Regions from separate parts of the Acidocella sp. MX-AZ03 genome, predicted to be linked through region 3. Evidence: predicted binding sites of a transcription regulator. Region 3 holds the regulator's gene; each other region holds the start of a gene.

Region 1 (9,987 bases), 1.5 Mb from region 3:
CCTGCGCATCCTCCTCATCCCCAGGCTGCTCGCCGATGAAGGCGATGGCGGGCTCCATCGCCCCCTCGCCCAGCACCGCGCGCGTGCCGCCGGTCACGAAGGGCGGCGAGGCCATGATGATCTGGTTCAGCGCCGCTAATGTCGTGGGAGTTTGCGCCGCCATCGCCGCCACCGCCTTTTGCGGGTCGCGTTTGGCGCTCATCGCCGCCGCGCGGGCGATCATCTCCTCCACCCGCGCCGGGGCCTGCGCCACCAGCTCTGGGATCAGCCGCGCCTCCGGCAGATTGCGCCAATATTTGCGCGGCATTTCCTTCTGCATCATCGCGGTGTTCAGGCGCGCCGGGTTGAAAATGCTTTGGTAATAATCCAGCCAGCCGGATTCGACCTCATCACTCTCCGGCACATCGCCACGCTGGCCTGGCGGGCCGATTTCCAGCCGCGTGCCGTCCCAATGCAGCGTACCCTCGGGCGTGAGGATGGACCAGACCAGGCTGCGGAAGCGATTGACGAAAAACCCTGAAGTCGCCTCCAGAATATGATGATCCGGCTCGAACCAGGCGAGGAAGCGCTCGCCCTGCGCGTCCTCGACGCGGCGGAAGCGCACGAAGGCGTGCATCTTGTGCAGATCCCGCCGCACGGCTTTCGCCAGCATCTCCAGCCGGTGGGTCAGCTTGTCGTGGCGCATCTCCAGCAGATGCGGCTCGCCATGGCGCAGCCGCCAGATCATTTCATAAAGCAGCGCATGGCGGGCCGGGTCGCGATGGCAGATCACCAGCCCGATCAGCTCCGCCGCCGCGCGGGGCAGGCTGAAGGCCGGGCCGTCCTGCGGCGGGGCAGCGCCGAACAGGCTGGCGCCCGTCTCCCATAGCACCTCGCGCGGCTTCACGCCCCGCGCCACCAGCCCGCGCACCGCGGCGCGAAAGCCGGGCAGATCCGCTCCCGGCGCCAGCGCGATGCGGGTCTGCATCAGAACAGGCTCGGCTGCACCGCGAGGCGCTGGCGCAGATCCAGCCGGTCGGTCTGCGCCGGGCGGTGATCCTCGGTGATCAGGAAGGGCAGCATGCGTTTCAGCCCGGAGCTGAGCCGCGCCACATCCGCCAGCCGCAACCGCGAGAAGCGCCGCGCCGCGATGATCTTCTCCACCGCCCGCGCCCCCAGCCCCGGCACCCGCAGCAGCATCTCGCGCGGCGCCTGGTTCACATCCACCGGAAACTGGCCGCGATTCTTCAGCGCCCAGGCGAGCTTGGGGTCGATCTCCAGATCCAGCATCCCGCCCTCGCCGCCCTGGGCGATCTCGGTGGCGGTGAAGCCGTAATAGCGCAGCAGCCAATCCGCCTGATAGAGCCGGTTCTCGCGCTGCAAGGGCGGTGGCTTCGCCGGCAGCGCGGCGCTGACCGCCTGATGCGGGCTGTAGGCGGAATAATAGATCCGCCGCAGCTTGAAATCGCCGTACAGCGCCGCACTTTTCGCCAGCACCGCGGCATCGTCCGTGGCATCCGCGCCGACGATGATCTGGGTCGATTGCCCCGAAGGCGAGAAGCGCCGCCGCTCCGCCTTGGCCTCGACGATGCGCTGCTGCATCTGCCCCATCGCGGCGCTGATCGCCGGGGCCTGTTTCTCCGGGGCGAGCCGCGCCAGGCTGGTCTCGTTGGGGAGTTCCAGATTGATCGAAAGCCGATCCGCCCACAGCCCGGCCTGCTCGATCAGCCAGGGATTGGCCTCCGGGATCGCTTTCAGATGGATATAGCCGGCAAAGCCGTGATCCTGGCGCAGCGATTTCGCCACCAGCATCATCTGCTCCATCGTGTAATCCGGCGAGCGGATGATGCCCGAGGAGAGAAACAGCCCCTCGATATAGTTGCGCTTGTAGAAGGCCAAGGTAAGATCCACCACCTCTTGCACCGAGAAGCGGGCGCGCGGCACGTTGGAGGAGCGGCGATTGATGCAATAGGCGCAATCGAACAAGCAGTAATTGGTCAGCAGGATTTTCAACAGCGAGACGCAGCGCCCATCCGGCGTGTAGGAATGGCAGATGCCGGCCCCGGTGGTGGAGCCGAGCCCGCCTTTCCCCGCCGCGCGTTTCGGCGCGCCGGAGGAGGCGCAGGAGGCGTCATATTTCGCCGCATCGGCCAATATCCGGAGTTTCGCGGTCAGGGCTGGGTCGAGAAAGGCTGTCATGGCATCGTTCACGTTATGTTCTTGTAGCGCTCTTCGTCAAGTTCCGAATGAAGCGGGCGGCGGCGAGCGCCGCGCCTGTCACGAAGCGATTTGCCCAGGCTGGCCGATGGCGCTAACCACGCGCCATCCTCCGGGCGCTGACGACCCGGCGGCGGCGCGAGGAGCGGGCATTTGAGTTTCTACTGGGCCTGGATTGCCTTCCATTGGGTTTTCATCACGGTGACGCTGATCCTCTGCGTCGTCGCCTCGATGCCGACACGCGGCTGGATGCGCCTCGGCGCCTGGGTGAAAGGCCGGCTGACCCAGCGTACCCAGTCCCGGCTGGACGCCGCCCTCGCCGCCGCGCCGCAACCTTTCACCGCGCAGACCAGCTTTTTCGCCCGTGGCGGCGGGCTGGCGCTGGATGGCGGGCGGGGGCTGGTGTTTCTGGCCATACCGGAAGGCAAGGCGCTGCGCAGCCTGGTGGTGCCGGCCGCGCATGTGCGGGTCGGCGCGGTGCGCACATTGGTCGAGAACGGGTTTCAGCAGATCGTACTGGAGCTGCAGGTGGTGGGGGACGGGCTCTGGCGCCTGCCCTGCGCGGATATGGACCTAGCCCATGACATGCAGGCCGCCCTGGCCGGCTTCGCCATGGCCGGCGGCAGCGAACAGACGGCCTGAACCTCAGCGCGTCGCGTCGGTCCGCGCGCATCTTGCCACCTCAAGTCGTATGGTCTATAGGATGACCGTATATCAAACGGGTTGCCGCCCTGAATAATCTCGGACGGCGCTCATACCATTATCGGGATGATGGGGGTATGTCCGCGCCGATGAGTATTCTCTCTACCGACAATCCGCTGCCGCTCTACGCCCAACTCTCCGAATTACTGCGCCAACGCATCCTGCGCGGCATTTTCAAGCCCGGTGACAGGCTGCCCTCCGCCGAGGAGCTGGCGAAGGAGTTTTCCCTGGCACGGGTGACGGTGCGCCAGGCGATCGAGCTGCTGCAGCGCGACGGGCTGGTGGTGGCGCGGCAAGGGCGCGGCACCTTCGTGCAACGCAACCCGGCCGCCGAGACCAGGCTGAAAGTGCAGACCACGCTGCGCGATCTCGTCACCATGCTGAAGGGCGACGAGATCCAGCTGCTGAACATCTCCGAGGGCCAGGCGGCGCCGAACCTGACCGAGACGGACGGCAAGCCGGCCGCCCATTATGTGCATATGATGCGGGTGCATCTGCGCGAGGGCACGCCTTACTGCGTGATCTCCATCCATCTCGACGAGGCGATTTTCCGCCGCGCCCCGGAGCGGTTCCGCAGCGAGCTGATGATCCCGCTGCTCGCCGCCATGCCGGAGATCGAGATCGCCCGCGCCCACCAGACCCTGACCATCGGCAGCGCCGACCCGGAGGCCGCCGCCTTGTTGAAATTGCGGGTGAATGCGCCCGTTGCCAATGTCCGCCGGGTCTTCACGGCGCCGGATGGCACGGTGATCTATCTGGGCGAGGTGATCTATCGCGGGGATCTCGTGCAGCTGGAGATGGATCTGGTCTCGTGAGTGCTGCCCCCCGCATCGCCGCGCTGCGGGCCTTCGTCTATCGCTGCCCGATCGAACATCCGGTGACCACCTCCTTCGGGGTGATGCATGACCGGCCGATGGTGGTGGTGGAGGCGGAGGATGAGGAAGGCGCCATCGGCTGGGGCGAGATCTGGTGCAATTTCCCCGCCATCGGTGCCGAGCACCGGGCGCGGATGGTGGAGCGCGTGCTGGCGCCGCTGGCGGTCGGCCAGGAGGGCGTGCCGGAGGCCGTGTTCGCGCGGCTGAGTGCCCGCACCGCCGTGCTGGCGATCCAGTGCGGCGAGCCGGGGCCGGTTGCCCAGGCCATCGCCGGGTTGGATATCGCGCTATGGGATCTGCGGGCGCGCCGGGCCGGGCAGCCGCTCTGGCGGCTGCTGGGCGGCAGCGATCCGCGCCTTTCGGTCTATGCCAGCGGCATCAATCCGGACAAGGCGGTGGAGACGGCGCTGGCGCAGCGCCAGGCGGGCTTTACCGCCTTCAAGCTGAAGGTCGGGTTCGGGCAGGCGCGGGATCTGCGCAATCTGCGCGATCTGCGCGCGGCGCTGGGCGAGAGCGCGAAGCTGATGGTGGATGCCAACCAGGGCTGGAGCCTGGAGGAGGCGGCGCGGATGCTGCCGCATCTGGCCGGCTTCGGGCTGGGCTGGGTGGAGGAGCCGCTGCGCGCCGACCGGCCCTGGGCGGAGTGGCGGCACCTGGCCGGGCAGACCGGCATCCCCCTGGCGGCGGGGGAGAATCTGCTCGGGCAGGAGGGCTTCGCGGCCGCTCTGGCCTCCCGCGCTGTGGCGGTCATGCAGCCGGACATCGCCAAATGGGGCGGGTTTTCCGGGTGCCTGCCGGTGGCGCGCGCGGCGCTGGCGGCGGGGCTGATTTATTGCCCGCATTGGCTGGGCGGCGGGCTGGGGCTGCTGGCCTCGGCGCATCTGCTGGCGGCGGTAGGGGGTGAGGAATGCTGGAGATCGATTCCAACCCGAACGCGCTGCGCGAGATGAGCTGCGGCCCGCTGGCGCGGATCACCCAGGGCCACGCCACGCTGAGCGAGGCGCCGGGGCTGGGGATTGTCCCGGACCTGGCGGCATTGGGCGCGTACCGGGTGGGGCATTAAAACGCAACGAGCGGAGGGGTGTGGGGCGTTTTTGAAAAAACGCCCCACACCCCCAAAAACTTTTGCGCGGTTTCAGCTCGGGTGTTTCACAGCTTCAGCACCACCCGGCCATCGATGCCGCCCTGTTCCATGCGCTCGAAGATCTGGTTGATATTCTCCAGACTGTCCCAGGAGAAATGCGACGCCACCTTGCCCTCGCCGGCGAACTCCAACGCCTCTTCCAGATCCTGCCTGGTGCCGACGATGGAGCCGCGCACGGTGATGCGTTTGAGCACCGTCTCGAAGATCGGCAGGCTGAAGCGCCCCGGCGGCAGCCCCACCAGCGCCATGGTGCCGTGGGCGCGCAACAGCCCGTAAGCCTGCTCGAACGCCACCGGCGACACCGCGGTGACCAGCGCCCCATGAACGCCGCCGCTGCGCTGCGTGAAGCTGGCCAGCGCCTCGGCATCGCGCGCATCCAGCGTCACATCCGCGCCGAGCTGCCGGGCAAGGGCCAGCTTGTCCGGATGGATATCCACCGCCGCCACATGCATGCCCATCGCCTTGGCATATTGCACGGCCATGTGGCCGAGCCCGCCGACGCCCGAGATCAGCACCCATTCGCCGGGCTTCACCTCGGTTTCCTTCAGCCCTTTATAGGTCGTCACGCCGGCGCAGAGCACCGGGGCCGCCGGGCCATCCTCCAGCCCGGCCGGAATCCGGCCGACATAATTCGGGTCCGCCAGCGCGTATTCGGCGAAACTGCCATTCACCGAATAGCCGGAATTCTGCTGGTCGGCGCATAATGTCTCCCAGCCGGTACGGCAATGCGGGCAATAGCCGCAGGCGCTGTGCAGCCAGGGAATGCCGACCCGGTCGCCCTCCTTCACCCGCTTCACCCCGCGCCCGACCGCCGCGACCATCCCCACCCCCTCATGGCCGGGGATGAAAGGCGGGGTTGGGCGCACCGGCCAATCGCCCCGGGCGGCGTGCAGATCCGTATGGCACACCCCGGTTGCGGTCAGCCGCACCAGAATCTGCCCCTCCGCCGGGTCCGGCACCGGCCAGTCCTCGATCGTCAACGGTTTTGTGAAGTCCCGCACCACGGCGGCTTTCATCGTCTTGGCCACACCCTCTCTCCTTTGCGCTTGCAGCGAACGCCACTGAATCCCTGCTCGCGCCGGGGCGCCATGACCCAGATCAAGCCAGCCTTGCCCGCCCCTCCCCCGGGGCCGGTCCGAAAGCGATCTTGGCGCGTATCGAATTATTGAATAAATTCGATTACAGGTAGAATTGGGGCAGATCTTGAGATAGCTTCCAACCCTACCGAGAAGGGCAAGAGGGCATTCGGGAAATGAGTTGTCAGCATCTAAGAATAATGCCGTGCCCCGGCCGCCATTCGTGTGTCTCGGTTCGCCTGAAACCGTCTTGTGGGGCGCAACAGGTCCGGCACTGGACAGGCTGAGGCGATGCAGATTTCCCAGCCGACCATCCTGATCGTCGATGACAGCCCGACCAATCGCCGCATTTACGCCCGCCTGGCGCGCAATCTCGGGGTGGAGGCGCATGTCCGCACCTTCGAGAACGCCCAGCAGGTGATCGACTGGCTGCCCGGCAACCAGGCGGATCTGCTGATCACCGACTATAAAATGCCCTTCATGACCGGCGACAAGCTGGTCGCGCATATACGCTCCTACGACCCCAACCTGCCGGTGATCGTCGTCACCGCCTATCACGACCGCAATTACCGCGTCGCCTGCCTGGAAGCCGGGGCGACGGATTTTCTGCTGAGCCCGGTCGACCATGTGGAATTCGTCACCCGGGCCCGCAACCTGTTGAAATTGCGCGCCCAGCAGCAGAACACGCTGCGCCGGGCGGAGATGCTGGAGCGGCGGCTGGCCGCCGGCGTGCCGATGCGCGAGGATTTCGCCATCGATAGCCGCGAGGCGCTGGCGCAGGTGATCGACAATGTCCCGGCGATGATCAGCGCCGCCGACCGGCATGGCAATTGCCTGTTCGTCAACGCCGCCCAGGCCGCCGCCGCCGGCGAGTTGCCGGGCGAGCTGGTCGGCCAGCCGGTGGATCTGCTATTCGGCTGGGAGCGCGGCATTTCCAGCCGCCGGCTGGACAAGCTGGTGCTGGAAACCGGCCAGCCTTTGCCCGCCCGCGAGGAGGAGGTGATGACCGCCTCCGGCGACACGCTGGTGTACCTGACCAGCAAGGTGCCGCTGCGCGATGCCAATGGCGTGGCGCGCGCGGTGCTGACCACCTCGGTCGACATCACCGAGCGGCGCAATGCCGAGAAGCGGCTGGAATATCTGGCCAATCACGACCCACTGACCGGGCTGCCCAACCGTGCGCTGCTGCGCGACCGGATCCAGCGCGAATTCGCCCGCGGCCGCCGGGGGACCAGCATTTCGCCCTGCATTTCATCGATCTCGACCGGTTCAAATCGATCAATGACAGCCAGGGCCACGCCATGGGTGACCGGCTGCTGCGGCGCATCGCCGAGATGCTGGTCGAGCTGATCGGCGAGGAGGATACGGTGGCGCGCATCGGCGGGGATGAGTTCGCGGTGCTGCAATCCAACATCACCGGACCGGAGGATACCGCGCGGCTGGCGGATTTGATCATCGCCCGGCTGAATGAGAGCGAGCATGCGCCAGAGGCGCTGAATGTGGGGGCGAGCATCGGTATCTCGATGGCGCCGCAGGACGCGCAGGACGCGGAATCGCTGATGAAGAATGCCGACCAGGCGATGTATGCGGCGAAGCTGGCCGGCGGCAATATGTGGCGCGCCTTCGCCGCCGAGATGGGCACCAATTCCAGCCAGGTGGTCAATCTGGAGCGCGACCTGCTGAACGCCATCGCGCAGCGGGAATTCGTGCTGAACTACCAGCCGCAATTCGATCTGCGCACCGGCGCGCTGACCGGCGCGGAGGCGCTGCTGCGCTGGCGCCGGCCCGAGGCGGGGCTGGTGCCGCCGGGGCATTTCCTCAGCCTCGCCGAGGAAACCGGGCTGATCATGCCGATCAATGAATGGGTGATCCATGAGGCCTGCCGGCAGATCGGGGACTGGGCGCGCCAGGGCGTCACCGGCTTGCGGGTCGGCGTCAATCTCTCGCCGATTCAGTTCCGCCGCCGCGCCATCGCCAAGGTGGTTGCCGCCGCCCTGGCCGAGACCCGGATCGACCCGCGCGCGCTGGACCTGGAACTGACCGAGGGAATTTTGCTGCGCGATGTCGATGACATCATCCCGCAGCTCAACGCGCTGCGCAGCCTGGGGGTCAGCCTGTCGCTGGATGATTTCGGCACCGGCTATTCCTCGCTCGCCTATATGCAGAAATTCCCGCTCGACCGGCTGAAGATCGACCGCTCCTTCATCCAGGGGCTGGCCGAGAACAAGAACGACCTCGCGATCGCGCGCACGATCATCGAGCTGGGCCATATCCTCAATCTGCGCGTCGTCGCCGAGGGGATCGAGACCAACGCCCAGCTCGCTCTGCTGAAAGCCGAGGGCTGCGATGAGGGCCAGGGCTTCCTGCTCGGCCAGGCGCTGGCGCCGGATGTGTTCCTGAACGAGTTGGTCTGGCAGAAATCCCAGGCCTCCTTCCTCTGCGCGGCGCGGAGCGCGCGATGAGGACGCTGAACCGGGCGGGCGATGCGCTGCGCCGGCTGCTCGCCCCGCTGGCCCAGCGCCTGCGCGGGCGCCCGGACAGCGAACATGAGATGAGCTATAACCGGCTGGTCTTCGCCGCGCTCATCATCGCGATTCTGATCCTCGGCGGCTATTCCGAAACCGCCCTCTCCGCCTTCGTGGCAATGGCGATTTATCTGGTGCTGGCGCTGGCGGGGCTGGCGCATATCATCTGGCGGCCGGGCGTCTGCCAGGTCAGGCGCTTCTATGCGCTGCTGCTCGATTGCGGCTTTCTCTCCTGGCAGCTGCATCTGGGCGGTGAACGGGTGGCGTTGTTCTACCCGGTCTATCTCTGGGTGATTTTCGGCAATGGCTTTCGCTTCGGGCTGCGTTTTCTGGCGGTTTCCGTGCCGGTGGCAACACTCGGCTTCCTGGCGGTGGTGCTCTCCACCCCGTTCTGGCGCGCCATGCCGCATCTCTCGGCCGGGCTGGCGATCGGGCTGGTCATTCTGCCCGCTTATGCCGGCACGCTGATCAAGAAACTCTCCCAGGCGACCAAGGCCGCCGAGGAGGCGAGCAAGGCCAAGAGCATGTTCCTGGCCAGTGTCAGCCACGAGCTGCGCACCCCGCTGACCGCGATCATCGGCATGAACGAGCTGCTGCGCGCCAGCAGGCTCGATTCCGCGCAGGCGGAGATGGTCGAGACCGTCGGCGTCGCCAGCCATTCCTTACAGACGCTGATCAACCAGCTGCTGGATTTCTCCCGCATCGAGGCGGGGCGGATGACCAGCACGGTGGAGGAGTTCGACCTGCTGGCGCTGCTCGTCGATGTGCGGCGCATCGTCGAGAGCCAGGTGCGGGAGAAATCCATCGCCTTCAACCTCCATGTCACCCCGCGCACCCCGGTACGGATCAAGACCAGCCGGCTGCATCTGCAGGAAATCCTGATCAATCTCGTCGGCAACGCGGTGAAATTCACCTCCATTGGTGGCGTGGTGCTGGCGGTGGATACCCGCCCCGGCGGCGAGGGCGAGTTGATCCTGCAGGTCGAGGTTTCGGATACCGGCATCGGCATCGCGGCTGAGGCGCAGGCGAAGATTTTTGAGAGCTTCACCCAGGGCGATGCCTCAATTCTCAACCGGTTCGGCGGCACCGGTCTGGGCCTGGCCATCACCAAGCGGCTGGTCGGGCTGCTGGGGGGTGAGATCGCCGTGCAGAGCAAGCTTGGCGAAGGCAGCCAGTTCCGCTTCTTCATCAAGGCGTTGCGTGCCGAGCCCACGGAGGAAATCTGGCAGGCGCCGCCCGGCAAGATCGGCCTGCGGGTGCGCAATCCGCTGAAGCGCGCGCTGATGCGCACCAACCTCGCCGCCATGGGCGCGGAGGTGGAGCTGGTCAATCCCGGCACCATGGTGCCGGCGGATGTACGCATTCTGGTGGATTACAATAATGACGGCGAGCCGCCCTCCGCCCCGGTGAGCAGCCGCGGCGCCGCGCCGATGCTGATCCAGATCCAGCCCGTCGAGGGGCCGGGCCTG
Region 2 (9,987 bases), 580 kb from region 3:
TCAATCCACCCAGACCAAATTATGATGGTCAAAAATGCGCGGCATATCCGGCTTGATGATCTGGAAAAACGGCGAGATGTCGAAATCACGCGGCGTGAACAGGCCGGTATCGTGGATATGATAGATCTCCCGCACCTTCGCCGCTGCCGCCCCGGGGGCACTGAGGACGGGATCTCGGGCAGGATCGGATAATGCGCCGCCTGAAACGCCTCAGCCACCAGGGTTGAGCAGATCGCCCGGCTGGGATCGGCGGAGCCGACCGCGATCGCCCGCCGCCGCCAGGCGCGCGGCACCGGCAGCGGCACCATATAGCGCGCCAGATCCGCCACATGCTTCAGGTCATATTGCGCGCCCAGCCTGGCCTGCGCGTGGGCAACGACGATATCCGCATCCGCCTCGGTCAGGCTGATCGGCCGGCAGACGCGCAGATGGTAAGGCGCCAGCTCCGAGAGCGGAAAGCGCCGCACGCCCTGCAGCACATCCGCCTCGATGCACATGCCCCCGCCCGCATACAGCACCGCATGCGACCAGCTGGACTGGGTGAGATATTTGATCACCGCGCTGATGCGCAGATTACCCTCGACCAGGATCACATCGGCCTTGCGCAGCAACGCCTGCAGCGCGACCAGATCCACCGGCAGGGCCGGGGCGGCCTCGACCTCCTGGGTCAGGAAGCTCGCCAGCCAGCCCCGACGATGCGGCGGAGCCGGTTCACCGCGTCAGGCCTTCTTGCGCGTCTTCACAGGCTTGGCCGGCGCCAGCAACGGGGCGAGGAAGCGGCCCGTATAGCTGCCTTCACTCGCGGCGATATCCTCCGGCGTGCCGGTGGCGATGACGCGGCCACCGCCCGCGCCGCCCTCCGGCCCGATATCGATAATATGATCGGCGGTTTTGATCACTTCGAGATTATGCTCGATGACGATGATGGTGTTGCCGGCATCCACCAGCGCGTGCAGCACCTCCAGCAGCTTGCGGATATCCTCGAAATGCAGCCCGGTGGTCGGCTCATCGAGAATATAGAGCGTGCGCCCGGTGGCCCGGCGCGCCAGCTCCTTGGCCAGCTTGATACGCTGCGCCTCGCCGCCTGAAAGTGTGGTCGCCTGCTGGCCGAGCTTGATATAGCCGAGCCCGACGCGCGCCAGGATCGAGAGCCGGTCATGGATCTTCGGCACCGCGGAGAAGAACACCAACGCCTCGTCCACCGACATATCCAGCACATCGGCGATGGATTTGCCGCGGAACTTCACCTCCAGCGTCTCGCGGTTATAGCGCTTGCCCTTGCAGGTATCGCAGGTGACGAACACGTCCGGCAGGAAGTGCATCTCGATCTTCAGCACGCCATCGCCCTGGCAGGCCTCACAGCGCCCACCTTTCACGTTGAAGCTGAAGCGGCCGGGCTTATAGCCGCGCGCGCGCGCCTCCGGCATCTCGGCGAACCAGTCGCGGATCGGCGCGAACAGATCCGTATAGGTGGCGGGGTTGGAGCGCGGGGTGCGGCCGATCGGCGACTGGTCGATATCGATGATCTTATCGAGCTGCTCCATGCCTTCGATCTTCTCGAACGGCGCCGGCACCTCGCCCGAGCCCATCAGCCGGCGCGAGAGCGCCTTGTAGAGCGTGTCGATCACCAGCGTCGATTTGCCGCCGCCGGAAACGCCGGTGACACAGGTAAACAGCCCGAGCGGGAAGGTCGCGGTGACATCCTTCAGATTATTGCCGCGCGCACCGACGAGCTTGATGGTGCGGTTCTTTTGCACCGGGCGGCGCGGCGGCACCGGGATCGAGCGCCGGCCGGAGAGATAATCCCCGGTGACGGATTTCGGGTTGGCCGCGACCTCCGCCGGCGTGCCCTGCGCCACCACATGCCCGCCCTTCACCCCGGCTTCCGGCCCCATATCCACCAGATGATCGGCGGCGCGGATCGCATCCTCGTCATGCTCCACCACCAGCACGGTATTGCCGAGGCGCTTGAGCCGCTCCAGCGTGCCCAGCAGCCGCTCATTATCGCGCTGATGCAGGCCGATGGAGGGCTCATCCAGCACATAGAGCACGCCGGTAAGCCCGGAGCCGATCTGCGAGGCGAGGCGGATGCGCTGGCTCTCCCCGCCCGAGAGCGTCGCGGAAGAGCGCGCCAGGGTGAGATAATTCAGCCCGACATCGAGCAGGAATTGCAGCCGCTCCTCGATCTCCTTGAGGATGCGCCGGGCGATTTCCAGGCGCTGCGGGGTGAGGGTTTCCGCGACGCCGCCAAACCAGTCCCGCGCCTTGTCGATGGACAGCTCCGCCACCTCGGCCAGGTTTTTTTCCGCCACCTTCACCGCCAGCGCCTCCGGGCGCAGCCGCGCGCCGTTACAGGCCGCACAGGGGCGCTCGGCATGGTAGCGGGAAAGCTCCTCACGCACCCAGGCGGAATCGGTTTCCTTGTAGCGCCGGTCGAGATTCTTGATGATCCCCTCGAACGGCTTCACGACATTATAGGCGCGCGCGCTGTCCTTGTAGGTGAATTTGATCTCCTCCTTGCCGGAGCCGAACAGGAACACCTCGCGCACCTCCTCGGGCACATCCTCCCAGGCGGTGCCCAGTCTCACCCCGTAATGCTTGGCGATGGCGGCGATGGTCTGATCGTAATAGGGCGATTGCGCGTTGGCCCAGGGGGCGATGGCATTGTCATCCAGCGCCCGGCGCTCATCGGGCACCACCAGATGCGGGTCGAAATAGATCTCATGCCCCAGCCCATCGCATTCCGGGCAGGCGCCATGCGGCGAGTTGAAGGAGAATAGCCGCGGCTCGATCTCCTCGATGGTGAAGCCGGACACCGGACAGGCGAAGCGCGAGGAAAACACCGTGCGCTCCTGATTGTCGTGATTTTCGGCATAGACGATGCCATCCGCCAGCCCGAGCGCGGTCTCGAAACTATCCGCCAGGCGCTGCTCCAGCCCGGGCTTGACCACCAACCGGTCGACGACGATCTCGATATCGTGTTTCAGCGTCTTTTTCAGCGCCGGCGCCTCGGCGATTTCATAGACGGTGCCGTCGATCTTGGCACGGGTGAAGCCCTTGCGCTGATACTCCGCTAGCTCCTTCCTGTATTCGCCCTTGCGGCCCCGGATCACCGGGGCCAGCAGCAGCAGCCGCGTGCCCTCCGGCATCGCCATCACCCGGTCCACCATCTGGCTCACCGTCTGCGCCTCGATCGGCAGGCCGGTGGCGGGCGAATAGGGCACCCCGGCGCGCGCCCAGAGCAGGCGCATATAATCATGGATTTCGGTGACGGTGCCGACGGTGGAGCGCGGGTTCTTCGAGGTCGTTTTCTGCTCGATGGAGATGGCCGGGGAGAGCCCCTCGATGCTGTCCACATCCGGCTTGCCCATCAGCTCCAGGAACTGCCGGGCATAGGCGGAGAGGCTCTCCACATAGCGCCGCTGCCCCTCGGCATAGATGGTATCGAACGCCAGGGAGGATTTGCCGGAGCCGGACAGGCCGGTGATGACCGTCAGCTGCTCGCGCGGAATCTGGATGTCGATATTTTTCAGGTTATGTTCGCGCGCGCCGCGAACAGTAATGAAGCCGGCACCCTTCTGTTCCGCCATGATCGATCCTGGATGTTCGTGATACGTTCTTGTAAGATAGGGTCTCGCCGCGTATAAAGCAACGCTGGCCACCGCGTGGCGGATGCGCTATCCTGGAAGACAATTTTGAGTTGTAGAGGGCGACATGGCTGGTAGTGTGAACAAGGTGATTCTGGTGGGCAATCTCGGGCGCGACCCGGAGATCCGCAACACCCAGTCCGGCATGAAGGTCGTCAACCTGGCCGTCGCCACCTCCGAGAGCTGGAACGACAAGGCCAGCGGCGAGCGCAAGGAGCTGACCGAGTGGCACCGCGTGGTCATCATGAATGACCGTCTGGCGGATGTGGCCGAGAAATACCTGAAGAAGGGCTCCAAGCTCTATCTGGAAGGCAAGCTGCAGACCCGCAAATGGACCGACCAGTCCGGCCAGGAGCGCTATACCGCCGAGATCATGATCGGCCGCTTCAACGGCGAGCTGGTGCTGCTGGACCGTGCCGGCGGTGGTGGCGGCGGCATGGGTATGGGCGGTGGCATGAGTGGTGGCATGGGCGGTGGCGACGAGTACGCGCCGCGCGCCGCCTCCGCCCCGGCCGCGAAATCCCCCGCCCGCGCTGTCGGCGGCTGGGATACGCGGCCGAGCACTGGCGATCTGGACGACGAAATCCCGTTCTAACCCCCGCCTGACCTCGGCGGCTTGCCGCAAACCGCGCCTTTCCGGCGCGGTTTTTTTATGGTGAACAATCCGGCCGCCCACGTCTTTATCGTTACGAATCCAGCATATATGTGCTAAATCGCACCTAATTTAAAAAACGGTATCATCATAGCTTATTATAACGTCCGCGCGTCGATTCAAAAAAACATCAACCCTAACGTGCCACGGCGTCGCGGCCAGATCCGGTCAAATCTCTTTTAAAGCAATCAAAAAATGCTGTTAAATTCAATAGCCTTTTCTGACAGCCTACTTTTCTGTCGAAAAGATTAAAGCCACTTCATTTTCTGCGCTCAGCCTACCGACGCGATTCATTTTGCTTGAAGTTGATGCGAAATCATTACTATCGATACATGCAAAGATAGCTTCACAAACATCCTTTCACTAAACGTTCGCCTTGGGCACCAGATCAGAATGAAGCCGACCTTCCGCGCCTTTGCCGCATGGCTGGCCGCTTTGGCAGGGCAGAAACGCGCGAGCACTGCACTGCTCACCGCCTCAAGCACGCCCCGCTTCAGTGACCCGAGGTGATCCGCCGCGCCAAAGCCTGCGTAGACAGATTTTAACCCGGAAGGACCGATCCATGCGCGGATGGCTGCTCATTCCCTTGCTGCTGCTGATCTCAGGCTGTGCCGGAACCCCCGCGCCCGTCATCGCGCCGCAACCGCAGAAACCGGTTGAGATGTCGCGCCTGTTTACCGGCACCTGGTACGAAATCGGCCGCATCCCGATGCAGCTGACCGATGGCTGCGTCGCCGGCACCACAAGCTATTTCGCCAACGCCCAGGGCCAATTGATGGAGCGCGATGCCTGCCGCATGCACACGCCGGCGGGCAGGGAAAAATCCTTCCAGGGCACCGTCGCGATTCTGGCGCCCGGGGCCAACAACAAATTTCTCGTGCGCTACCGGCTCTGGCACCTGTTCACCATCCCCTACACCTACTGGGTCCTCGATCACGCCGCCGATTATAGCTGGTTCATCGTCGCCAACCCGCAAATGACGCTGCTTTCCTTCTTCACCCGCACACCCGATCCCTCCCCGGCGCTGGTGGAAAAGCTGACGGCGCGTGTCCGTGCGCTGGGCTATGAAGGCAAGCTGGAATATCCCGCCCGCTTCCCGCCGACCGGCCAACCGGGTAAATGACGCGGATAACGGGAGACATTCCATGCGGCTCTGGGCCATCGCCTTCATTCTCTGCGCCGCCGCCAACGCCGCCTTGGCCGATGAGGCCAGCCAGTGCCAGGCGCGGCAAGGCCAGTACCTAACCGGCACCATCGCCCATGGCCCGTTCTTCGTCCGCGCCCGGGCGTATCGCGACGGGGTGGCGCTTTCCCACAGCAAGATCCTGCTGCGCGGCGATGATGGCCAGATCTATGATATTCGCGCGGATAACGTCTTCGCGGCCGGCTACGATGCGGCCCCCGGGGCGGTGCCGGCGCCACTTTCAGCGCTGCATCCCGGCATGCGGCTGGCGCTGTGCGGCAAACTCTACAGGCTGCGCAACGGACGAATGGGAATGGACTGGGTGCATACCAATTGCGACGACACCCCGCGCCCCAGCGCCCCGGATGGGTTTCTGAAACAGCTCGGCCCGGACGCAACGCCCGGGCCGAACCTTGAAAATGCCCGCGAATATTGCCGGCTTTGGTAAAGCCCGGCGCGCGTCTGAATCTAACCCGCCATTTGTCAGCCTTTAGGTAGCCGGCACGAGGCTGGACGCGCTCTTGCGCGCCATCACATAATAGACCGGGCTGATCACGCAGAGCCCAACGATCCAGGAGAGATCCACCCCATCCAGCGCCTTCGCCACCGGGCCGGTATAGAGATCGTTCGAGACAAACGGCAGCTGAATGAGAATCCCCAATATATAGCAGAAGATCGCGGATTTATTGAAGCGCCCATAGATGCCGCCCTCGGCGGTGAAAAACGCCCCGACATCATAATCCCCATGCCGCACCAGGTAGAAATCCACCAGATTGATCGCCGTCCAGGGCACCAGCACATAGAGCAGCAACAGGATGAAGTTGGTGTAGTTGGTCAGGAAGGCCCCCGCCGCGAACAAGGCGATGGCGAGACCAACTAACGTGATCGCGATGGCGGTGGTGGTGCGCGCCGCCGCCCCCGGCTTCCAGCCCGGCGCGAATGTATGCACCAGCGTGATGGTGGAGAGCACGCCGCAATAAAGGTTCATCGCATTGGTGCCGGCGATGCCGATGGAAAAAATGACCACAACCGGCACCGCGACCGCCCCGGTAAAGCTGGTGAGCCCCGCGACCGGATCACCATTCGCCGCAACCAGACCCAGCATCGCCCCCAGGATCATCGGGAAAATCGAGCCGAGCGTGCAGCCCCAGTAGGAGGCCCAGAACGCATCCTTGGCACCCGTATCATGCGGCATGTAGCGGCTATAATCCGAAACATAGGGCGCGTAGGCGATCTGCCAGAGCGCGCCGACCGAGACCATGCTGCAGAACCCGGCCAGGTTGAAATGGTTCATCGCCATGAAGTTGCCCGGCAGCCCATGCACCAGCACGATCCAGGCGAAGCTGACCAGCAGTGCCAGACCGGATGCCCAGGTGATCACCCGCGCGTAGGCGTGAATGAGGTCGTGCCCGAAAATCGTCGCGATCACGCTGATCACCGCGATCAGCACGATCAGCCAGCGCTGATCGATTCCCGCCGCGATCGTGTGCAAGGATTGTCCCGCGAGCACGATATTGGACGCCAGAAACCCGACATACATGACAATGACGATGGCCACCACCAGCACCGCGCCGATGGTCCCGAACTGCCCGCGCGTCTGCACCATCTGCGGCACGCCAAGCCGCGCGCCCTGCGCCGAGTGCAGCGCCATGAAAATCGCGCCGACCAGATTGCCGATGATGATCGAAAGGCAGGAGCTGGCGAAATCCAGCTTGAACACGGCTGATGCCAGCGAGCCGGTGATGATCGTCAGCATCATGATGTTCGAGCCGAACCAGATGGTGAACAGATCCCGCCAGGTACCGTGGCGCTGATCGAGAGGGATTTGGTAGATCGTATGTTGCTCGACTTTGCCAGGAGCTTCCGTGGCCATGTTGCTGTCCTTAGGGCTGGGGTGGTACGCCGCGGCGGCGCGGAGATCAGGCCGAAATCGCATCGCGCCATGCCGGCAAATATTGCCGGAGGTCGCGGCGCAAGCAGCTTGCGGGCGAGACAGAACGGTCACGCGGTGCACTCCATTATTTAATCTTAGCCACAGCTTACACGAATCGAGCAGGCTTCCGCATTGAATTAACCGAACCAAGAGCCTCCCTTTTTCTGTGCATCAGGATGTTTTTTGGGCATTCCCACGCCGACCGCGCCCGCCACGCAGGCAGATCCCAGACTTCACCTCTCCCTCTCCCCACGCTAGGAGTAGGGCATGACCCGCACCACCGCGCATCTTGCCAGCCTCACCGCCTTCCCCAGCATCAGCGCCGATCCGAACGAGGACCTCATCCGCTGGAGTGCCGGGATCGTCACCGCGGCTGGTGGGCGGGTTCATGTTTTGGCAGGTGCAAAGCCAGGAAAACTTAATATGCTGGCGAGCTTCGGGCCACAGACCGGGGCCGGCATCGTGTTGTCCGGCCATAGCGATGTCGTACCCGTAGCCGGCCAGGACTGGCATACCGACCCGTTCGCGCTGACCGCGAAGGACGGCAAACTGCTAGGCCGTGGCAGCAGCGACATGAAAGGCTTCCTCGCCGCCTGCCTCAGCGCCGCCGAACGCGCCGACAAAACCCGCCTCACCCGGCCGCTGCATCTGGCATTTTCCTATGATGAAGAAGTCGGCTGCCTTGGCGTGCGGGATTTGTTGGAGCGGCTGCAGGCGGAAAATTTCCAGGCCGAAGGCTGCATCATTGGCGAGCCAACAGCGCAGCAGGTCGGCTTTGGGCATAAGGGTAAGATTTTCGGCTGCTTTTGCTGTCATGGCCAGCCCGCCCATTCCGCCAACCCGGCGCTGGGCTGCAACGCCATCGGCCTCGCCGCGGAAATGGTCGGCGCGGCGGAAACACTTCAGGCCGAGCTCCTCGCCACCGGCACGCGCGATGCCGCCTACCCGTTTCCGGTCACCTCCGTGCATGTCGGCACCATCAAGGGCGGCAGCGCGCTGAACATCGTGCCTGAGCGCTGCGACGTGGAATTCGAAATCCGCAATATCGCCGGGGATGATCCGCATGCGCTGGTTGCCCAGCTGCGCGCCCGGGCGGCGGAGATCATCGCCCGGCGCGGGCAGGGCCGGATCGAAATCGAGATCGCCAACGAATATCCAGGGTTGGAGACCGCGCCCGAAGATCCGTTCGCGGCAAAGATCCTGGCCGCAGCCGGCACCAGCCCCTGCAAGATCGGCTTCGGCACGGAAGGCGGGTTGTTCCAGTCGCGGCTTGGCCTACCTGTCGTGGTCTGCGGGCCGGGCAACATCGACCGCGCCCACAAGCCAGACGAATATATCACCCAGGACGAGCTCGATCAGTGCGATGCGTTCCTGGACCGCGTGATCGCCTCCCTGAGCGCCTGAAATCGCCTCAGCGCGTGCCTGGCAGTTTCTGATTCAGCAGCAGCTCCCGGCATAATTCGATGAAGGCGTCGGCCGTCGGGGTGCGACGCAGCCCTTTCAACGTCGCAATCCCATAGATCAGAGGCCGCAACTTATCTTCCAAACTCAGGTAGGCGAGCTTGTGCCCGTCCAGCGTCGAGAGGTTTTTCGGCTGCGCATTGGCCAGCCCATACCCTTCGCCCCGCGCCACCAGGCTGCGAATGATGTCGATATAAGCATAGCGCCCGGCAATGCGCGGCGCGATGCCAACCTCACGGAACAAGGACAAGAAATAATCGCGGCTCATCGGCAGATCGAGCAACAGAAAATCCTCGCCCTCCAGCTCCTTCAAACTAACCGAGCGCCGCCGTGCAAAGCGATGCGACCCGCCGACAAACGCGTAGGGCGGCAGCGGCGCCATCGGCATGAAGTCGAAATCCGGTGGGATGTTCATATCGTAGGTCAGCAATAGGGCGATGCGGCCATGGCGCAGGCTTTCGAACAATTCCGCCTGGTTGCCGTCCAGCGCATTCACCCGCGCCGCCTCGTAGCGCTTGCGAAATACCGAGAGCATCTCCGGCACCGCCAGCGGAAACAGCGTCGAGAGACAGCCAATTTCCAGCGGTCCGCCAATCTTCGCTGAAATCATCGACGCGGCCGCCTGCACCTCTTCCGCCTGCAGCAGCAACGCCTTCGCTTCACGCAGAAAACGCTGCCCCTCGGCGGTCAGTGACAACCCTTGCGCGTGGTGACGGATGAAAAGCTGGATGCCAAACTCTTCCTCCAGCGCCGTGATCGCCGAGGAAATCGAAGGCTGCGAGATATTCACCCGCTCGGAGGCCTGGGTGATGCTGCCGGTCTCCGCCGTCGCGACGAAATAGCCAATCTGTTTCAGCGTGAAGCGCATGTTCCCGCCCTCAAGAAATTTGAATCAACATATCAGAAGATTATATTTTACAAAACCAGCAACAACGTGGAAACCGGATGCGACCGTTCAGGAGTTTCGCATGACCTTCTCCCTCGTCGCGCGCTGCCCACGTTCAGGCCAGTTTGCCGTTGCCGTCACCTCCTCATCGCCCGCCGTCGCGGCACGCTGCGCCTTTGCCCGTGCGGGTGTCGGTGCCGCAACAACCCAGAACGTGACCGACCC
Region 3 (9,987 bases):
TTCCGGAGCTGCAGGGGCGTTTGCTGGCGCCGATCGAGCAGAGCTCGAACATGGAAAAGGAAGAGTTCCTGGGCGCGGTGGAAACCGCCAAGAACTATATCCGCGCGGGCGATGCCTTCCAGATTGTGCCCTCGCAGCGTTTTGAAGCACCGTTCTCCTTGCCCGCCTTCGCGCTTTACCGGAGTCTGCGGCGGATCAACCCCGCGCCCTTCCTGTTTTTCCTGGATTTCGGCAATTTTCAGGCTGTCGGCTCTTCACCGGAGATCCTGGTGCGGCTGCGCGATGGCACCGTGACCATCCGCCCGCTGGCGGGCACACGCCGCCGCGGCGCCACCACCGAGGAAGATGTCGCGCTGGAAGAAGAGTTGCTGGCCGACCCCAAGGAGCGGGCCGAGCATCTCATGCTGCTGGATCTCGGGCGCAATGATGTCGGGCGGGTGTCGGAAATCGGTTCTGTGCGCGTGGCGCAAAGCTTCGCCATCGAACGTTTTTCGCATGTGATGCATATTTCCTCGACGGTTGAGGGCAAGCTGCGGCCGGGCTCGAGGCGCTGGATGCGCTGATCGCCGGATTTCCCGCCGGCACCTTGTCGGGCGCGCCAAAGGTCCGGGCGATGCAGATCATTGAGGAGCTCGAACCGTCGCGCCGGGGGCTATATGCCGGATGCATCGGCTATTTCGCCGCGAATGGCGAGATGGACACATGTATCGGCTTGCGCACCGCTTTGGTGAAGGAGGGCCGCATGTATGTGCAGGCGGGCGTCGGCGTGGTCGCCGATTCCGACGCCGAGGCCGAATATATGGAAAGCGTGCAGAAAGCGCGCGCGTTGTTCCGCGCCGCAGAGGACGCCGTGCGCTATGTCAGCGCGCCGGGGGCTTGAGCGATGATTCTTCTCATTGATAACTACGACAGCTTCACTTTCAATCTCGTGCAGTTTTTCGGGGATCTCGGCGCGGAATGCGTAGTCAAGCGCAATGATGCGTTGAGCCCCGAGGATGTTCTGGCCATGCGGCCCCAGGCGGTGGTGCTCTCGCCGGGGCCCTGCACGCCGAATGAGGCCGGGATCTGTCTGCCGATGGTGCAGGCGGCGGCTGCGGCGAATCTGCCTTTGTTCGGTGTGTGTTTGGGACACCAGGCGATCGGCCAGGCCTTTGGTGGGCAGGTGGTGCGCGCACCACAGCCCGTGCATGGGAAAACCAGCCCGGTCTTCCATGATAATACCGACATTTTCGCAGGCTTGCCGAATCCCTTCACCGCGACGCGCTATCACTCGCTGATCGTCCAGCAGGCGACCCTGCCCAGCACGCTGGTGCCCACGGCGCGTACCGAAGACGGCATTATCATGGGATTGCGCCATGCGGAGCTGCCGATTTACGGCGTGCAGTTTCATCCGGAGAGCATCGCGACCTCGAACGGGCATGATATTCTGCGCAACTTCCTGCGTCTCGCAGGGGTAAAGGTTCCGGTTGCTGCGTGAATAATTCGCTGAAACCGGTGCTTGCGCGCCTCGGTAAGGGGGAAAGCCTGACCGTGTCTGAGGCCGAGGAAGCATTCGGCGTGGTCATGGATGGGCAGGCCACCCCGCGCAGATCGGCGGGATGCTGATGGCCATGCGCGCACGCGGCGAAACAGTGGCGGAGCTGACCGGCGCGGTCACGGCGATGCGCAAGCGTATGGCCAGGATCGAAGCGCCGGCGGATGCCATGGATGTTTGCGGTACAGGCGGGGATGGCGCCGCCAGCCTCAATATTTCCACCGCGACGACGTTCGTTCTGGCGGCGTGTGGCGTGCCTGTCGCCAAGCACGGCAACAAGGCGTTGTCCTCGCGCTCAGGCGCCGCGGATGTATTAACGGCGCTTGGGGTTGCGATCGAGCCGCCCATTGACAGGTTATCGGCGGTGCTGCGCGAGGTTGGGTGCGTCTTTCTATTCGCGCCGCGCCATCACCCCGCACTGCGGCACGCTGCCCCGGTTCGGGTGGAGCTTGGCACCCGAACCTTGTTCAACCTGACCGGCCCGATGGCCAATCCGGCCGGGGTGCGCCGCCAGTTGATGGGGGTCTATGACCCGTTCTGGCTGCGCCCGGTGGCGGAGACGTTGCGTGATCTTGGCACGCAAGCCGCCTGGATCGTGCATGGCGCCGGCATGGATGAACTTGTGCTCGACGACGTGAACCAAGTGGTCGCGTTGAAGAACAACGAGATCAGGGAATTCGGGGTAACCGCCGCGGATGCGGGCCTTGAAGCCGCGCCTGCCTCTGCCTTGAAAGGCGGAGACGCCGCCTATAACGCGGCGGCTTTACGGGCTTTGTTGCGAGGCCAGGCGGGTGCGTATCGTGATACGGTGTTGTTGAATAGCGCTGCCGCCCTGATTGTGGCGGGCCGGGTGGAAACACTGCCCCAAGGGGTCGAGCTGGCGGCGCAAGCGATAGATCGAGGTGACGCTTTGGCTGTTCTGGAACGGTTGAAGCGGGTCTCCGGAGAGCAGGCATGAATATTGTAATCGACGATGTGCTGGCAAAAATCTGCGTGGATAAACGCGCTGAAGTTGCCGAGCGCCAGGGCCGCAGGCCGCTGGATGAGCTGAAGGCCGAGGTCAAGGACGCCGACAAGACACGTGGCTTCGGCCGGGCTTTGATGGATAAGGCCGCGCAGGACCAGGCCGGACTGATCGCGGAGATCAAGAAGGCCTCGCCCTCGGGCGGTTTGATCCGCCCGGATTTCGAGCCTGCCTCGCTGGCGCGGGCCTACGCGGCCGCCGGCGCGACCTGCCTTTCCGTTCTGACCGACGAGAAATACTTCCAAGGCCAGACCGCGCATCTTGAGGCGGCCCGCGCAGCGGTTTCCCTGCCCGTCATTCGCAAGGATTTCATGCTGGATGAATGGCAGGTCTATGAGAGCCGGGTCATGGGGGCGGACTGCATTCTGCTGATCATGGCGGCGCTTGAGGACGATCAGGCCCGTGATCTCGAAGGGCTCGCTCGGGCTCTGGATATGGATGTTCTGGCCGAAGTCCATAATGAAGAAGAGATGGAGCGCGCGCTTCTGCTGCAGACGCCTCTGATCGGCATCAATAATCGCAACCTGAAGACCATGGTGACGGATATTGCGACGACCGAGCAGCTCTCCAGCCTGTGCCCGCCGAATAAATTCATGATCTCCGAGTCGGGCATCAAGACCAATCAGGATGTGGAAAGGCTGCGGAAGGTCTGTGTGCAGGGGTTCCTCGTCGGCGAATCGCTGATGCGCCAGGACGATCTGGAAGCCGCTGTGCACGCGCTTTTGGGCCATTGAGCCAGCTTACCCATATCGGCGCCGACGGCGCGGCGCGTATGGTCGATGTTTCGGCCAAGACGGTGACGCTTCGCGAGGCGCAGGCCAAGGGGCGGGTGGTGATGCGGCCCGAGACCGTCAGCCTGATCCGTGATAATCAGGCTGAAAAAGGCGACGTGCTCGCCGCAGCCCGAATTGCCGGGATCATGGCGGCCAAGAAAACCGGCGAGCTGATCCCGCTCTGCCATCCGCTGCCGCTGGATGCGATCAGCATCGACCTCATCCTGGAGCAGGATTCGGTCGAGATCGTCGCCACAGCCCGGACAACGGCACGCACCGGCATTGAAATGGAAGCCCTGACCGCTGTGAGCCTCGCGGCTTTGACCATTTATGACATGGTCAAGGCCGCCGATAAGACGATGCGGATCGAAGCGATACGCCTGACCCGAAAGACAGGCGGCAAGAGCGGAGATTTTTCGGCGCCATGATCAGCGTCGAGGAGGCGCGCGCCCGGATTGTCGCGGATTTGAAGCCTGTTGCCGTTGAAATGGTCGGGCTGGCCCAGGCCTATCACCGCGTGCTGGCGCGCCCGGTCATCTCCCGGCTGACTGTCCCACCTGGCGATGTTTCGGCCATGGACGGGTATGCGGTGCGTGCCGTTGACACTGACTCCGGCAAGCCGCTTCGGCTGATCGGCGAAGCGCCGGCCGGGCATCCGTTCGCGGGTGAGGTCGGCCCGGGGGAGGCGGTTCGGATCTTTACCGGGAGTGCGATCCCGAACGGTGCGGATACCGTTTTGATCCAGGAGAACGCCTCGGTCGCAGCGGATTTGGTGGAGCCGGCGGCAAGCGTGCGCGCTGGACTGCATATCCGGCGGAAGGGCCAGGATATACAAGCCGGTGACCAGGTCTTGCCAGCGGGGGCGCGGCTGTCTGTGCGGGATATCGGACTTGCCGCCGCGGCGGGGCATCCCTGGTTGGCTGTTTACCGGCGCCCGCGCATCGCGATCCTCTGCACCGGGGACGAGATTGCCTTGCCGGGTGAGCCGCTGCCCGCCGGGGGATCGCCAACTCCAACGCCCTGATGTTAAGCGCTTTCGTTACAGCCCATGGTGGCGAGCCGTTGGTGTTGCCGATTGCGCGTGATGCTGCCGATGAAGTCGCGCAGGCGGCGTTAGCTGCCAAAGGGGCTGATCTGTTGCTAACCACAGGCGGGGCGAGTGTTGGCGCCTATGATCTGGTCAGGCAAGGGTTGTCCCAGCACGGCTTCGCGCTGGATTTCTGGAAAATCGCGATGCGTCCCGGCAAGCCGCTGATATTTGGCAGACTCAGTGATCTGCCTGTGTTGGGGCTGCCCGGCAATCCCGTGTCCGCTTATGTCTGCGCGGTTTTGTTTTTGCGGTCCGCCATTGAGGTGCTGTCTGGTTTGCCCCCTGAATCGCCAGGCTTTGAAACCGTACGATTGGCAGCGCCGATGCGGGCCAATGATGTGCGGGAAGACTATGTGCGGGCGATCATCGCGAAGACTGCTGACGGGGAAATGCAGGTTACCCCGCTGCAGGTACAGGATTCAGGAATGCTGCGTGCCCTGGCCGGGTCCAACGCGCTGATCCGCCGTGTGCCGTTTTCACCTGCCATCGAGGCGGGCAGTTACGTGGAGATCCTGCGGTTGGATCACTCGTAACGCTTGACGCGAAAACAAGAACTAAACTAGAACATTATCGTGTTGTTGCTTTGTTCCTGAAGCTTTAAAATTCGGAGATGTTCAATGCTGACGCCGAAACAGCATGAATTGCTGTTATTCATCGACCGGCATCTGCGCGAGACCGGATGTAGCCCCAGCTTCGAGGAAATGAAGGAGGCCCTGGACCTCCGTTCAAAATCCGGAATCCATCGGTTGATTTCCGCCCTGGAAGAACGAGGCTTCCTGCGTCGCCACAAGCACAGGGCGAGGGCTCTGGAAGTGGTGCGGCTGCCGCAGGATATCACGCCGAGCAAGGCGCAGGCGCATGGTTTTGCGCCCAACGTCATTCAAGGACATTTTGGGACGCGAGGGCTGTCGCAGCAAGATGAGCTGGAGAGTTTTGAACCCTCCGCGATTTCTCTGCCGCTTTACGGTAAAATCGCCGCTGGCCTGCCGATCGAGGCCTTGCGCGACAATGAAGAGACGATTGAAATCCCCCTCTCCATGCTTGGCGCCGGGGAACATTTCGCACTGACCGTCGAAGGCGATTCGATGATCGAAGCGGGAATTCTGGACGGCGATACAGTGATCATCAGGCGAGGCGATACGGCGGAAAACGGGCAAATTATCGTCGCGTTGGTCGATGAGCACGAGGTGACGCTAAAGCGGCTGCGCCGGAAAGGGCAGTCCATTGCGCTGGAGCCGGCCAATATCCGGTATGAAACCAGAATTTTCCCGGCTGAACGTGTCCGTGTTCAAGGCCGCCTGATCGCGCTGTTGCGGCAATATTAACCGCGTGCCGCAGAGCTTAGAGCATCAAGCTTTTAGCTTGATGCTCTAACTTTTGTTTTTGCGAGCAATTTCATGTGTTTATCTTGACGCTGGCGCGTCAACCTAAACACATATTGCTCTAGCTGGTTGATCCGCTCCCCTCCGAGGCCCGATCAATAGCGATCAGTGGCGAGAGGCTTTATTCTGCCGCCGGCGCTGTTGCTCGCTGAGCTTGCCGCCGGGCTTTGGCGCATACGGCTTCGGCGCCGCTTTCGTTTTGAAATCGCCGCGTTCGGAAATGTTCGCGCGAGAGCGTGAGGGGCTGCTCGGCGGCGCGGCGGGCTCGATCCGCGCCTCGGTCTGGGCGTTCGCCGCATTGGCAAAGGCGCTCGCGGCATGGGCCGCGATTTCGAACTTGGTTTCGCGCTCAAAAATGCGAATAGCGCCGATCTCTTGTTTGCTGACGCCGCCCGCCTTGCAGATCAGCGGCACAAGCCAGCGCGGATCGGCGTTTTGTTTGCGGCCAAGGGCCACGCGAAACCAGGTTCCCTCGCTGACGTGGGTATGGGATGCCTTGCCGGTATGCGGCGCGCGGGTGGGGCGCTGGGCTTCGGGCGGCAGGATCGTGACGTGAGCCGCGCTTGGCAGATGGGCCTGGGCCAGTTTCACAAAAGCCGCGGCGATGATTTCCGGTGAACTCCGGGCCAGAAGCTTCTGGCCGAGTTCCAGTTCGAATTCGCCGGGTGTTTCTTGCAGCTGCGGATTGTTCAGCAGGCGTATCTCATCCTTTGCACGGATATCCTCCGGCGTCGGCGGGTCAACCCAGACAGCCTGGGCATTCGCCTCCCGCAAGAGCAACTCCGCCCGGCGGCGACGCGCCGGCGGGACGAGCAGGACAGAAACCCCCTTACGCCCCGCGCGCCCGGTACGGCCGGACCGATGCAGGAAGGTTGCCTTGTTGGTGGGAAGGTCCGCGTGAATGACCAGGTCGAGATCCGGCAGGTCCAAACCCCGCGCGGCGACGTCTGTTGCGATGCAGACCTGGGCCCGGCCGTCGCGCAGCGCGGACAGGGCGGCGTTACGCTCAGCCTGGGATAGTTCTCCCGACAAGGCTGCCGCGGTGAAACCCCGGGCGACGAGGTTGGCGTGAAGCGTGCGCACCGTATCCCGGGTGGCGCAAAAAACGAGCGCCCTGCTATCCTGCGCTCTTAATATATTGACGAGGGCGGCTTCGAGTTCATGGCCGGCAGCGCGGACGGCGCGGTACTCGATATCGGCATGCGGCTGATTGGCGGCGACGGTGTCGATACGCAGGGCATTTTGCTGATAGGTTCGGGCCAGTGCCGCGATGTCGCGCGCGATGGTGGCTGAAAACAGCAAGGTGCGGCGGGAGGCCGGCGCCGCGCTGAGAATGAATTCGAGTTCTTCCCGGAAGCCGAGATCGAGCATTTCGTCGGCTTCGTCGAGCACCACGGCTTCCAGCTCGTCGAGGCGCAGATTGCCGCGCTCGATATGGTCTTTCAGACGGCCCGGCGTGCCAACCACGAAATGGCACCCGCCGGCCAGGAGGCGCGCCTCGCGTCGTGCGTCCATCCCGCCGACGCAGGACAGGATCCGGGCGCCGGTGAATTCGTAAAGCCAGGTCAATTCGGCATGCACTTGAAGCGCAAGCTCACGGGTAGGGGCGATCACCAGCACCAGAGGCGCGTGCGTGGCTGGCATCGACGCGGACTCGCCGAGGATGCTACCCGCTAAAGCAAGGCCGAATGCGACGGTCTTCCCGGAGCCGGTTTGGGCAGATACGAGCAGGTCACGCCCGTCAGCTTCCGGCGTGAGGACTGCGCTTTGTACGGAGGTGGGGTCGGCATAGCCGCGCTGAGCGAGAGCTTTGGCGAGGCTGGGATTGGTATCGGGGAAGGGCATGAGCGGCTCTTAGGGGCTGGGGCGCCAGGCAACAAGCGGTGGATTAGCCGTGCAGCCGTGCAGCGGCGCATATTCATGCGTATTTGGGTCGAGAATCGTAAAAATGGCGGCTATTTTAGCTGAAATGCTTGCGTTGGAGCAGCATTTCGGGATTGAAGGCCGCCACAGCGTGGCCTATGCTGTTTTCGCTTGGCTAGAGCCCGGTGCCCCGAAAGTCTTTTAGAGGACAGTTTTTATAGTGCGACCCCCGAAGAATGACCGCCAGCGGCAGAGCCGCCGCCGTGGTTTCGACGACGATAATTTTTATGGTAACGCTCCTTCATTCCCGCCGTCTTTCTCGGGGTTTGGGGCACAATCAACTGCCCCGAAGCAAAGGCCACTGTGAAGTGGTATAATGCTGAAAAGGGGTTTGGTTTCGTCGAGATGGCAGATGGCTCCGGCGACGTGTTTCTTCACGCAAACTCGCTTCAGAGTGCCGGTTTCCAGTCCGTCACTCCCGGCTCTGTTCTGCAGATCCGTGTCGGGCAGGGGCAGAAGGGCCGCCAGGTCAATCAGGTTATTTCCGTGACTGAGGGTGATGCCCCGCCGCCGCGTGCGCCGGGCGGTTTCGGTGGCGGAGGTTTCGACCGTCCACGCGCGCCGCGCGCCCCCCGCCAGCAGGCCTCCGGCCCGGCTGTTGAGATGGCTGGTATCGTGAAATGGTACAATGCCACCAAGGGGTTTGGCTTCATCAGCCCGGAAGCTGGCGGCAAGGACGTGTTTGTCCATGCCACTGCGCTTGAGGCGGCCGGCTTGTCGCCGCTGCAAGAGGGCCAGGCGGTGAAGATGAGTGTGGTGCAAGGCTCCAAGGGGCCGGAAGTTTCAGCAATCATCGTCGATTAATCGATGAATTTCCGTGAAAAACCCCGCTCCTGCGGGGTTTTTTGCGTTTTGAGGGGCGATTAGTGTGACTGCAAGAGATCTTGGCTCTTGGTCAGCTTGACCCAGCGTTTTGCATGGCCGCGCGGGCCTTCGCGCTCGAGCCTTGTAAATCTATCGCCCGGCACGCATCCTCAACAACCCAAACCTCGAAGCCTGCTTGGACGGCGTCCTCGGCTGTCCAGCGCACGCAGAAATCAAAGGCCAAGCCACATATATATAGTTGTGTGATGCTCCGTTCCCGCAGATAGCCGGCAAGGCCGGTGGGTGTGGCGCGGTCCGCTTCCAGGAAGCCCGAATAGCTGTCGATTGAGGAGTGGCTGCCCTTTCGCAGGATGAGGCCTGCGTGTGGAATATCGAGCCCGGGGACGAGCGCGGCACCCAGTGTCCCCATAACGCAATGGGCGGGCCATAGGACTTGGGGGCCGTAAGGCAGTTGGATTGTGTCAAATGCGGCTTTTCCCGGATGGTTGGCGGCGAAGGAGGTATGGTCAGCCGGATGCCAATCCTGGGTGAGCACAACGTCGTCGAAATACCGCGCCAGGCTGTTGATCAAAGGCGCTATTTCATCGCCGCCGGGTACGGCAAGCGCGCCGCCGGGGCAGAAATCATTTTGCAGGTCGATAACCAGAAGGGCCGCTTTTTTTTGCATGGCTTATATTATCGGGAAAACGCGAGCGGGTGCTAGACAGTAGGGTACGGTTGAGTTAAGGCTCCGCCCCTCGGAACGTGGGAGGCTTGGACAGGTGTGTCCGGCTGCTTGAACCGCGGTCCAATGGCGCAAGCCATAGGATGAAAGGAGCCAGAAATGGCTAAGAAAGTTGTCGGCTATATCAAGCTGCAGATCCCTGCGGGCAAGGCGAACCCGTCGCCGCCGGTGGGTCCCGCGCTCGGCCAGCGTGGTCTGAATATCATGCAGTTCGTCAAGGAATTCAATGCGGCGACGCAGCAGATGGAGCCGGGCATGCCGGTTCCGGTGGTGATCACCGCCTTTGCTGACCGCACCTTCTCCTTCATCATGAAGACCCCGCCCAATACCTACTTCCTGAAGAAGGCGGCGGGCATCGACAAGGGCACCACGACCCCGGCAAGGGCGCGGCTGTGGGCAAGGTGACGACCGCGCAGCTGCGTGAAATCGCCGCGACCAAGATGAAGGACATGAACGCGAACGATGTTGACGGCGCTGTGCGCATGCTGGCGGGCTCCGCTCGCTCCATGGGCCTGACCGTGGTGGAGGGCTAAACGATGGCCAAAGATAAGCGTCTGAACGCTGCCCGCGAGACGGTTGAGCGCAACAAGCTGTACGCCCTGACCGATGCCGTGTCGCTGGCGAAGAAGAATGCCACCGCGAAGTTCGACGAGACTATTGAGATCTCGCTGAACCTGGGCATTGATCCGCGTCACGCCGACCAGATGGTCCG

The links. The regulator LexA, encoded in region 3, represses DNA repair genes until DNA is damaged. The targets are predictions, from matches to a motif close to TGTTCTANNTANGTTC.
Region 1: GT370_RS19755 (putative DNA modification/repair radical SAM protein) is a predicted target of LexA. The motif match lies at 2,184-2,199, and genes of this name have one in related genera.
Region 2: uvrA (excinuclease ABC subunit UvrA) is a predicted target of LexA. The motif match lies at 3,604-3,619, and genes of this name have one in related genera.

Annotation. Positions count from the first base shown of each region.
Region 1 covers NZ_CP110774.1:3,578,060-3,588,046, reverse strand. The annotation lists gene GT370_RS19760 (UdgX family uracil-DNA binding protein) at 1-967, opposite strand, end outside; gene GT370_RS19755 (putative DNA modification/repair radical SAM protein) at 967-2,178, opposite strand; gene GT370_RS19750 (hypothetical protein) at 2,350-2,838, shown strand; gene GT370_RS19745 (GntR family transcriptional regulator) at 2,988-3,713, shown strand; gene GT370_RS19740 (mandelate racemase/muconate lactonizing enzyme family protein) at 3,710-4,723, shown strand; gene GT370_RS19735 (hypothetical protein) at 4,681-4,836, shown strand; gene adhP (alcohol dehydrogenase AdhP) at 4,923-5,945, opposite strand; gene GT370_RS19725 (response regulator) at 6,285-7,343, shown strand; gene GT370_RS19720 (putative bifunctional diguanylate cyclase/phosphodiesterase) at 7,238-8,455, shown strand; gene GT370_RS19715 (ATP-binding protein) at 8,452-9,987, shown strand, end outside.
Region 2 covers NZ_CP110774.1:1,452,644-1,462,630, forward strand. The annotation lists gene GT370_RS08240 (hypothetical protein) at 1-635, opposite strand, end outside; gene uvrA (excinuclease ABC subunit UvrA) at 720-3,590, opposite strand; gene ssb (single-stranded DNA-binding protein) at 3,715-4,242, shown strand; gene GT370_RS08255 (lipocalin family protein) at 4,862-5,422, shown strand; gene GT370_RS08260 (hypothetical protein) at 5,445-5,930, shown strand; gene GT370_RS08265 (purine-cytosine permease family protein) at 5,973-7,355, opposite strand; gene argE (acetylornithine deacetylase) at 7,683-8,819, shown strand; gene GT370_RS08275 (LysR family transcriptional regulator) at 8,827-9,744, opposite strand; gene GT370_RS08280 (DUF1028 domain-containing protein) at 9,845-9,987, shown strand, end outside.
Region 3 covers NZ_CP110774.1:2,036,121-2,046,107, reverse strand. The annotation lists partial or broken gene trpE (anthranilate synthase component I) at 1-880, shown strand, start outside; gene GT370_RS11340 (anthranilate synthase component II) at 884-1,477, shown strand; partial or broken gene trpD (anthranilate phosphoribosyltransferase) at 1,474-2,492, shown strand; gene trpC (indole-3-glycerol phosphate synthase TrpC) at 2,489-3,292, shown strand; gene moaC (cyclic pyranopterin monophosphate synthase MoaC) at 3,289-3,759, shown strand; partial or broken gene GT370_RS11320 (molybdopterin molybdotransferase MoeA) at 3,756-4,954, shown strand; gene lexA (transcriptional repressor LexA) at 5,039-5,746, shown strand; gene GT370_RS11310 (DEAD/DEAH box helicase) at 5,909-7,648, opposite strand; gene GT370_RS11305 (cold-shock protein) at 8,030-8,530, shown strand; gene pncA (bifunctional nicotinamidase/pyrazinamidase) at 8,622-9,218, opposite strand; partial or broken gene rplK (50S ribosomal protein L11) at 9,375-9,808, shown strand; gene rplA (50S ribosomal protein L1) at 9,812-9,987, shown strand, end outside.